Regions from separate parts of the Tardiphaga sp. 42S5 genome, predicted to be linked through region 3. Evidence: predicted binding sites of a transcription regulator. Region 3 holds the regulator's gene; each other region holds the start of a gene.

Region 1 (3,278 bases), 100 kb from region 3:
TTGAAGTCTGCCCAGTTGCCCTGTGCTTCCAGACCGAACACCCAAGCGGCGCTCTGCCAGCGATAGCCGATCTGACCGCCAGCCGTGCCGCCGCTTGCGTCATGGCATCCCTCGCTGAAGGCCAGCGCGACACCGAGAACCTGGGTCGTGTCCCAGCATTTGCGGCTCGTTCCCCAACCGCCGTTGCCGCCGATATAGAAACCGGTCCAGTCATAGACGACGGCGATCATCGGAGGCGCCTTGGTGTAGGGCCGTGCAGCGAGATCGGCCGCAGAAGCGGACGTTGCCGAGCCGAGAACAACGAAGGCGGCGAATGCGAGCAGAATTTTCTTCATGGCATGCTCCCCTTGTGAGTGTTTCAACTCTAGCGCGATTCAGACGATCAGGCTGTATCTTCCTTGCAACGGAGAAAAACAAACGCAATAGTTGCGTGAAAATTCGCGAGATACAGTCGTGGGTAGCATTCAACCGCAGGTGATGGGTTAGCTCCTATCTCTCCGGAATCCGGGCTTCCAGCCAAACGAAAAAGGCCGGCGTTTCCGCCGGCCTTTCCGTAGTCACGAGCCTGAAATCAGGCGCGAAGCTCAGTACTTCGCAACAACCGGGCCACCCCAGTTGAAGCGGTAGTTCAGGCCAGCCTTGACGGTGTGCTCGTCGTTGCGGGACGACACGCCAGCCAGCGCGACCGGGGTCGTGAAGGTCGTCTTGCCGAAGTCGTAGTACTGGTACTCAACCTTGCCCGACCAGTTCTGGGTGAACAGGTATTCGAGGCCGGCGCCGACGGTGTAACCGTCATGCTTGGTGCCAGCTGCGAAGGCAACCGGAACGCCGGTGCCGGTCACGACCAGCGATTCGCTGTAGTCGGAGTAAGCGTAGCCGCCCTTCACGTAGAGCAGTGCCGGACCCCAGGTGTAACCGATCCGACCGGTGACCGAGCCGAGGCCCTTCTGGTTCAGGTTGTAGGTGAAGCCAGCCGGAACGAAAGCGACGTTGGTGTTGTTCGAACCAACCCAGCTGTACTGACCTTCGATGCCGAACACCCAGTTCGGAGCGAACTGGTAGTCATAGCCGATCTGCACACCGCCGAGGAAACGGCCATCCGAATTGTCGGTGGTGCCGCCGAAGCCGTTGCTGCCGTTGAACGCGCCGCCGATGTGGCCACCGATGTAGAAACCGGTCCAGTTGTAGATCGGGGCGGGAACATAGGCCGGAGCCTTGGTGTAGGGACGAGCGGCCAGGTCAGCGGCCATTGCCGGAACCGAAGCGCCCAGAGCGATCAGGGCAACGGTGCCCAACAGAAAGTTCTTCATGTGAATTCTCCCCTTGTCGCTTCGCGTCGGCGAAGCCCCATATTCTGGCGCAAAGGCCAAATGCAATTCAGTGATTGAAATATACGCAAGATTGCAAAAAAGTCCGTCACCCAAATAGCACACTCGACCTCGATGTTTGGTCGTTTCTAAGTTAATGAACCGTATACAGATTTTGCATGATGACGGGGCCCCGTTGGGTTCCAGTGCCGGGTTTCGGAAAGATAGCAACACAACCCTGGCAACTCAGTACCGCTCAATAGTTCATCAGCGGTCGTTCTTGAGAACAAAAATGGAACGTGCTATAAGGACGACCATCAAATAAGAGACCGTGGATAACCCGGTCGCGGGGGCCTGCGCGGAGCGCGGACCGTATAGGGTCCCATCATCAGCGGCGTTTGCGCGCAGGCCGGGGCCTGCGCCGGCGCCCGATCAGCAAATTCAGATTCGAGAGTAGGAGAGTGGCATGGCGGGTAGCGTCAACAAGGTGATTTTGGTCGGCAATCTCGGCAAGGATCCCGAGGTTCGCCGGATGCAGAACGGCAACCCGGTCGTCAACTTGACCGTCGCGACCTCGGATACCTGGCGCGACAAGGGCACCGGCGAGCGCAAGGAAAAGACTGAGTGGCATCGCGTCGTGATCTTCAGCGAAGGTCTCGCCAAGGTCGCCGAGCAGTATCTGAAGAAGGGCGCCAAGGTTTATATCGAAGGCGCGCTGCAGACCCGCAAATGGACCGATCCGCAGGGTGTCGAGAAATACTCCACCGAGATCGTGCTGCAGGGCTTCAATTCGACACTGACCATGCTCGACGGCAAGGGCGGCGGCGCGGGTGGTGGCGGCGGTTACGGCGGCGATGACATGGGCGACAGCTTCGGCGGCGGCCAGTCAAGCGCTCCGCCGCAGCGCCGCGTGGCCGCACCGGCAGGTGGCGGTGGTGGCCGCGGCAGCGACATGGATGACGACATCCCGTTCTGATCTGCTGTCAGAACGTCCTGAACTTCTGCATTGCGCGCTGTGAGCTGATTGCTCGCAGCGCGTTTTGCTTTTTGAGGGGGCGGTCAGCTGCGGCAACGTGGCGGACATATGATCTTTACAATGGAAAGATTTCTGCGATGGTGAGCTGACGCTGCCTCCTGAACGCGAGGGCCACCATGTCGCTTCAGCCGCTGCTTGATGCCGCCGCTCCAATCCCGCTGCATGCTTTTGCGGCCATGGTCGCATTCGTGCTCGGTGTCGTTCAATTGATCGCGCCCAAGGGCACGCTGCCACACAGGACGCTCGGCTGGATCTGGGTGATCCTGCTCGCCGCCGTTGCGATCAGCTCGTTTGGGATCCATGGCCATAGCTACCGGCTGTGGCGAGACTGGAGCCCGATCCACCTGCTGTCGATCATCGCGCCGGTGATGCTGGTGGTCGGAGTGGTCGCCGCACGCCGGCACCGCGTCAGGGCGCATGCCATCACCATGATTTCGATCTTCGCCGGCGCCCTGGTGATCGCCGGTGTGTTCACCCTCGTGCCCGGCCGGGTCATGCACACCGTTGTGTTCGGTCGCTAGATTGCCGCAAGACCGCCGCAGGATTTTCGCAAGATTCGCCGCGTTTGGGCTGGCTTATTCGAGGCCACTTCACAAGCCCTGTGTGGCTCCCGTAAGCATTTGAAAAATCAGCAGGAAAATAGGGCTTCGCACGTTGCCGGCGGGGTGGCTTGAAGGCGCGCGATGCGCTATATGATTCCCAGCAAAACCTGACCGGAAATCATCCTTGTCCGACACTGAAGACCAGAAGCCTGGGGAGCCACCAGCCCCCTCGGATATTCGTCCCGTATCCATCCTCGATGAGATGAAGCGTTCGTATCTCGATTACGCCATGAGCGTGATCGTGGCGCGTGCGCTGCCGGATGCGCGTGACGGCTTGAAGCCGGTGCATCGCCGCATTCTCTATGCGATGTATGAGAACGGCTTCGAGTGGAA
Region 2 (3,278 bases), 2.3 Mb from region 3:
GCCGGCTTCGACCAGTCGATCTTGGCCTCGGTCTTGTCGATCTTAGCCGCGTAAGTGACGCCGTCGGCGCTCTGCGGGGTCAGGCTCAGCCGTCCCCTTTCCAGCGCACCCATGGCCCGCACCATCAAGTCGGCACCAAGCGGCGCCAGCGCATCGTGCAGGTCCAGCGCCGTCATCGCATCGGTGATCGCCAGGCGCTCGGCCATGGCGACATCGCCGGTGTCGAGGCCGATATCCATCTTCATCACCATGACGCCGCTCTCGGCGTCGCCCTCCATGATGGCACGATTGATCGGCGCCGCGCCGCGCCAGCGCGGCAGTAGCGAGCCGTGCAGGTTGAAGCAGCCGAGCGGCGGCACATCGAGAATGTTCTGCGGCAGGATCATGCCATAGGCGACAACGACCGCAGCCTCGGCCTCATGCGACCGGAACTCGGCTTCGGCTTCCGGCGTCCGCAGCGTCTTCGGCGTGAACACGGGAATGCCGAGCCGTTCAGCCTCGCGCGCCACCGGCGTCGGCTGCAGCTTCATGCCCCGGCCGGCGGGCTTTGCTTCGCGGGTATAGACGGCGACGATCTCATGGCCGTGGGCCACGAGTTCGAGCAGCGTCGGCACCGCGAAATCCGGCGTGCCCATGAAGATCAAACGAAGCGACATAGGTCTGAGCCGATCTGTTGCAGCGTTGCGCGGAGAAACTACTCCGCGCGCTTGGCGAGCTTGGTGAACTTCTTCAGCACGCGGTCGCGCTTCAGCTTGGAAAGGTAATCGACGAACAGCACGCCATTGAGATGGTCGATCTCGTGCTGAATGCAGGTCGCGAACAGGCCGCTGGCCTCTTCCTCGATGGTCTTGCCGTCGAGGTCCATATAGCGGATCCGCACCGTCGCCGGTCGTTCCACTTCCTCGTAATATTCAGGGATCGACAGACAGCCTTCCTCATAGACCGAGAGTTCTTCCGAGGCCGAGATGATCTCCGGATTGATGAAGACGCGCGGCTTCTTGCCGTCCTCCTCATCGTCCTTCTTGGCGATGTCCATGGTGATCAGCCGCAGCGGAACCGCGATCTGGATCGCCGCCAGCCCGATCCCGGGTGCGTCATACATCGTCTCGAACATGTCGTCGGCGAGCTTGCGCACCTCTGACGTCACCTTCTCGACAGGTTTGGAGATCAGCCGCAACTGTTTGTCGGGCAGGATAATGATTTCACGAATGGCCATGGCGGCGATTTAATCTGCGCGCCGGTCCGGGTCAATCCGCTGGAAAAGCTGGACTTTGAAGGACGTTAACTCCCCGCTAACCATGAAAATTGAGGCGCGGTTAACCATGCCGGTTAAGGTCTGCTTAACCACATTTCTTAGGCTTGGGTTAACCAGGAAAATTCATTTTGCATTAACCATAAATGTTCCCTCTTCGTTCGCGCAACCGACCGAATCGGCTACAAGGATGGGATGAACGAGATTCTTTTCATGATCGGCGACATGCCGGTCACCGCCGGCGTGGCATTGATGGGCTTCAGTGCTCTGGCGCTGGGTTTGCTGCTCACCATCGCCATCATCATCGCTCGCTCCGGTAGCCGCGGCGCCGCCATGGCCATGGCCCAGGCGATCCGCGCCGACGAACTGGAAGAACGCCTCAGCGAAGTGCTGAAAGCACAGAACGAAGCCACCGGCCGCGTCGACGCCATGGGCCAGACCTTGGCAGGCCGTCAGGCCGACATGGCACGCGCGGTGTCCGAGCGACTGGACTCCGTGACCCATCGCGTCGGCCAATCCATGGAACAGACCACACGCAACACGATGGAAAGCCTGAGCGCGCTGCATGAGCGGCTGGGCATCATCGACAACGCCCACAAGAACCTCACTGACCTCACCTCGCAGGTGACGACACTCCGCGACGTGCTCGCCAACAAGCAGTCGCGCGGCGCCTTCGGTCAGGCGCGGATGGAAAGTATCGTCAAGGACGGCATGCCGAGCGGCGCCTATGCGTTCCAGCACACGCTGTCGTCGGGCAAGCGGCCGGATTGCGTGATCTTCCTGCCGGACCAGCGCCCGCTGTGCATCGACGCAAAATTCCCGCTGGAAGCCGTCACGGCGCTGCATGACGCACGCAGCGACGAGGAGAAGAAATACGCGGCGCAGCGCTTGCGCGCCGACGTGATGAAGCATGTCACCGACATCGCCGAGAAGTATCTGGTTGCCGGCGAGACGCAGGATACGGCGCTGATGTTCGTGCCGTCGGAATCCGTCTATGCGGAAATCCACGACGGATTCGATGACATCATCCAGAAGGCCTATCGCGCCCGCGTCGTCTTGGTGTCGCCGTCGCTGTTGATGCTGGCGATCCAGGTGATGCAGCAGATTCTCAAAGACGCGCGGATGCGCGACGCCGCCGACCAGATCCGTACCGAGGTGCTGAATTTGGGCGACGACCTCACCCGGTTGCGCGACCGCGTGATAAAGCTTCAGACCCATTTCGGACAGGCCAACGAGGACGTCCGCCAGATCCTGATCTCCGCCGACAAGATCGAGAAGCGCGCCGGCCGCATCGAGGAACTGGATTTCAGCAAGAGCGAGCCGGCGGCCGAGGTAGCCCCGGTCATCGCGAAGACCGCCGCCCCCGACATGTTCGCGCCGCTGCCGCGCAAGATTCAGGCAGGGGAATAGGCTACAGGCCGCTTTCCCCCGAATCTGCTAACCCTTCCCCATGACCAGCGCGCCTGACTCGTCCGAAGCCGCCCTCGCCTTGAAGCCCCGTGCCACCTGGCGCGAGAGCATGGCGGTGTATCTGCAGCCGCGAGTCCTGATCGTGCTGCTGCTTGGCCTGTCGTCGGGCCTGCCGCTCGCGCTGTCCGGCTCGACCCTGCTGGTGTGGATGCGCGAATCCGGCGTCGATCTCGGTACCATCGGGTTGTTCGCCCTCGTCGGCACGCCCTACACGCTGAAATTCCTCTGGGCGCCGCTGGTCGACGCGCTGCACGTGCCATTCTTTACACGGCAGTTCGGTCGCCGCCGCGGCTGGCTGGTATTTTCACAGCTGCTGCTGATCGGCGCGATCCTGCTGCTGGCGCTGACCGATCCTGCACGTTCCCCGCTGTTCGTCGCCCTCGGCGCGCTACTGGTCGCCGCGATGTCGTCGACGCAGGACATTGTCGTCGACGCGTTTCGTGTGGAGAGCCTGCCGGAGAGCGAACAGGCGGCCGGCATGGCGTCTTATGTCGCGGCCTATCGCATCGGCATGCTGATCTCCACCGCCGGCGTGCTGTTTCTGGTCAGCGCCTTC
Region 3 (3,278 bases):
CAATCTCCTGGCGATGCCGGTGGTCTCGGCGCTGGTGATGCCGGCGGGCATTCTCGGTTTGGTGGCCATGCCGTTCGGCTTTGACGGTGTGTTCTGGCGGCTGATGGATGTCGGCATCCAGTGGATGATTGTGGTCACGCAATGGGTGGCAGCCTTGCCCGGCGCCATCGGCCGGATGCCGGCCTTTGGCATCGGACCGCTGATATCAGCCAGTATCGGCATCATCGTGCTCGGATTGCTGCGCACGCCGTTGCGCTTCGCGGGGGCTGGCGTGCTGGTGCTCTCGATTGTCTGGGCGTTGCTGGTGAAGCAGCCGGATGTCCTGATCTCGGGTGATGGTCACAGTGTCGCGGTGCGGAGCAGGGACGGGCATCTCCACGTGATGCGCAGCGCCAAGGATACATTTCTGCTGAAAGAGTGGCTCGCCGGCGATGCCGATGCGCGTCTGCCGACCGATGCCTCCGTCAGCCACGGTGTGTCCTGCGACCGCGACGGATGCATCACGCCGCTGGCCGATGGCGCTTTGGTGGCGCTGGTTTTACAGCCGGACGCCTTCACAGATGATTGCGAGAAAGCGGCGCTGATCGTCACGACGAGACAATCGCCGAGGGATTGCAGGGCGCTGGTGATCGATCAGGATCGCTTGCAACGAAATGGTGCGGTGAGCCTGCAGCGAACCGCAAACGGCTTTACCATCGATGCCGTGCGGCCACGGGGCCTGGACCGTCCGTGGTCGCGCGCAATTCCCGATGAGCCCCAGCAAGATCTGATCCAGAACAGTCGTCCACCGCAAAACCGGCCGGTGGATGCGACGCCGGCGGAAACCGATCTTCAACCCGAAGATCAGTAATCCGCCGAGGCGCAAATCTCAGTAGCGGCGATACAGGCCGATCAGCTTGCCCTGAATGCGCACCCGGTTGGGTGGCAGGATACGGACCTCGTAGGCGTCATTCGCAGGCTCCAGCGCGATCGACGCGCCGCGGCGGCGGAAGCGCTTCAACGTGGCTTCCTCGTCGTCGATCAGGGCCACCACGATGTCGCCGGTGTCGGCGCTCTCGTTGCGCTGGATCAGCACGGTGTCGCCGTCGAGAATGCCGGCGTCCTGCATGGAATCGCCGCGCACTTCGAGCGCGTAATGTTCGCCGGAACCGAGCATGTCGGCGGGCATGCTGATGGTGTGGCTACGGGTCTGCAGCGCCTCGATCGGCGTACCGGCCGCGATCCGGCCCATGACCGGGATAGCAACCGTGCGGCCATTGTCATCATCACCGCTGTTGCTGGCGATGCTGGCGGCCGAACGCACCTTGCCAAGCGTGCCTTCGATGACGCTGGGCGTGAAGCCGCGGCGCCCGGTGCCGCCGGTGACCGGCGCGCCGAGCTCTGGCAGCTTGATGACTTCGATGGCACGGGCGCGGTTGGGCAGACGGCGTATGAAGCCGCGTTCTTCCAGCGCCGTGATCAGACGATGGATGCCGGACTTCGAGCGCAGGTCGAGCGCATCCTTCATCTCGTCGAAGGACGGTGGGACGCCGGCTTCCTTCAGCCGTTGATCGATGAATCGCAGGAGTTCGTATTGTTTGCGCGTGAGCATCTGAAGCCATCCTCAGTTGACGGTGTCGGCCGCCGCGTGCGTTTCAAAGGGCCTTCGAACGGTGAGCCTCAATCCAGAGACGATCGTTCGAAGATCGGTTGCGCGAGTTCGGGCACTCTCAAACTACTCAAAGCCACAGAATCTCGAAACAAATCATGAACGAACACTATATGTTCCATATGTGTTCTGCAATGCTTAATTTGCCGTCAACAGAACGCACGTTGAGCGAGGTTTGAGGAGGCTGTTCCTCACCAGTCGTCGATCCTCGACGGACATGGAAAATGCTTCCGCGGTCGCTTGGGCTACGCGGACGTCACGCGCCCAATGGGCGGCGGCGGAGTCGTGGAGCCGGTCGCCAGCGAGCGCTGAACCATGATCGTGTCGGCCCAGCGGCCGGAGCGATAGGCGACGCCGGGCAGCAAGCCGACGCGGGCAAAGCCGAAGCTCTCATGCAAGCCGAGCGAGGCCGTGTTGTCGGCATCGATATAGCCGATGATCTGCCGGAAGCCGGCCGCCGCGCAGACATCGATCAACTCGCGCATCAACAGCCGGCCGATGCCCCGGCCGACATGTCCGTGGTGGATATAGATCGAATGCTTGACCGTGTAGCGATAGGCCGGTCGCTTGCGGAACAGCACCACATAGGCATAGCCGACGACCTCGCCGCCTTGCGTGGCGACGAGATGCGGGAACCGTTTGCTGCGCAGGTTCTTGCGCCGGTCTCTGAGATCGTCGGGCTGCGGCGTGTCGGCGTCGCTGACGCCTTCCTCGACGCCTTGCCGGATGTGCCGGCGATAGATCGCCAGCATGGCATCGACGTCGGTGTCGCGTGATGGTCGGATGACGACCGGCTGTTCGAGTTCCGTTGGCAAATCAGGCTCCTTACGTGCTCCCTATTCGGAGACCACGTAAGTGTAAAGTCGGATCCGGCCATTGGCGTCGACCTTGCGGTAGATGCCCTGGATTTCGACGTCGAAGCCCGGGAAGGTGTTGAAGCAGGTCTCGAACATCCTGAGATAATCGATCATCGGCTTTGACCGTTCGGTGAGCCGTTCTCCGGGGACGATCGTGGCGATGCCGGGCGGGTAGACCACGAACGGCGTCGTCGCGACGCGCCCGAAGATCTCATCGATCGGGAGGTAATCGACGTCGTTGCGCACCAGACAGCGCGCGGCATCATGGGGTGACATGGCAATCTCCGGCAGATGGTCAGCGGAGAATTGCCTGGTCTGAAGTTCGCTCACATTGGCCTCGCGGAAGAACCGGTGCATGTCGCCGCATAGATCCCGCAGGCGTATGCCCGCGTAACGCGCGGGCCTGCGCCGTGCGAATTCCGGGATGACGTCTTCGAGCAGGGCGTTGTCGTCATGAAGCTTCTTGAAGGCGACGAGGCCCGATATCAGCGTGCCGGCCTTGCTGGCTTCCACGCCGGGTGTCAGCAGGAAGAGCAGCGAGTTGAGATCGTTCTTCTCCGGCACGATGCGGTTTTCGCGCAGGAACTGCGCCACCACCGGAGCAGGGATGCCGTGTTCCGCATAGCCGCCGGTGGTGCGATCGAAGCCGGGTGTCAGCACCGTCAGCTTGTTGGGATCGGTCATGGTGAAACCGGCTTCCATGCCGGGGAAGCCATGCCAGGCGGCGTCAGGTGCGAGCTGCCAATAAGCCGGATTGGTGGCCAGCTGGTCAG

What was found. The regulator LexA, encoded in region 3, represses DNA repair genes until DNA is damaged. The targets are predictions, from matches to a motif close to TGTTCNNNNTGTGTTCNG.
Region 1: SFY93_RS18025 (single-stranded DNA-binding protein) is a predicted target of LexA. The motif match lies at 1,590-1,607, and genes of this name have one in related genera.
Region 2: SFY93_RS06820 (DNA recombination protein RmuC) is a predicted target of LexA. The motif match lies at 1,400-1,417, and genes of this name have one in related genera.

What each region holds. Positions count from the first base shown of each region.
Region 1 covers NZ_CP139027.1:3,888,596-3,891,873, forward strand. Annotated here, with positions in the region: gene SFY93_RS18015 (outer membrane protein) at 1-335, opposite strand, end outside; gene SFY93_RS18020 (outer membrane protein) at 585-1,310, opposite strand; gene SFY93_RS18025 (single-stranded DNA-binding protein) at 1,774-2,283, shown strand; gene SFY93_RS18030 (DUF2306 domain-containing protein) at 2,460-2,864, shown strand; gene gyrA (DNA gyrase subunit A) at 3,070-3,278, shown strand, end outside.
Region 2 covers NZ_CP139027.1:1,465,526-1,468,803, reverse strand. Annotated here, with positions in the region: gene fmt (methionyl-tRNA formyltransferase) at 1-656, opposite strand, end outside; gene def (peptide deformylase) at 695-1,216, opposite strand; gene SFY93_RS06820 (DNA recombination protein RmuC) at 1,448-2,662, shown strand; gene SFY93_RS06815 (AmpG family muropeptide MFS transporter) at 2,703-3,278, shown strand, end outside.
Region 3 covers NZ_CP139027.1:3,785,167-3,788,444, forward strand. Annotated here, with positions in the region: gene SFY93_RS17500 (ComEC/Rec2 family competence protein) at 1-850, shown strand, start outside; gene lexA (transcriptional repressor LexA) at 869-1,591, opposite strand; gene SFY93_RS17510 (GNAT family N-acetyltransferase) at 1,894-2,463, opposite strand; gene SFY93_RS17515 (Orn/Lys/Arg family decarboxylase) at 2,485-3,278, opposite strand, start outside.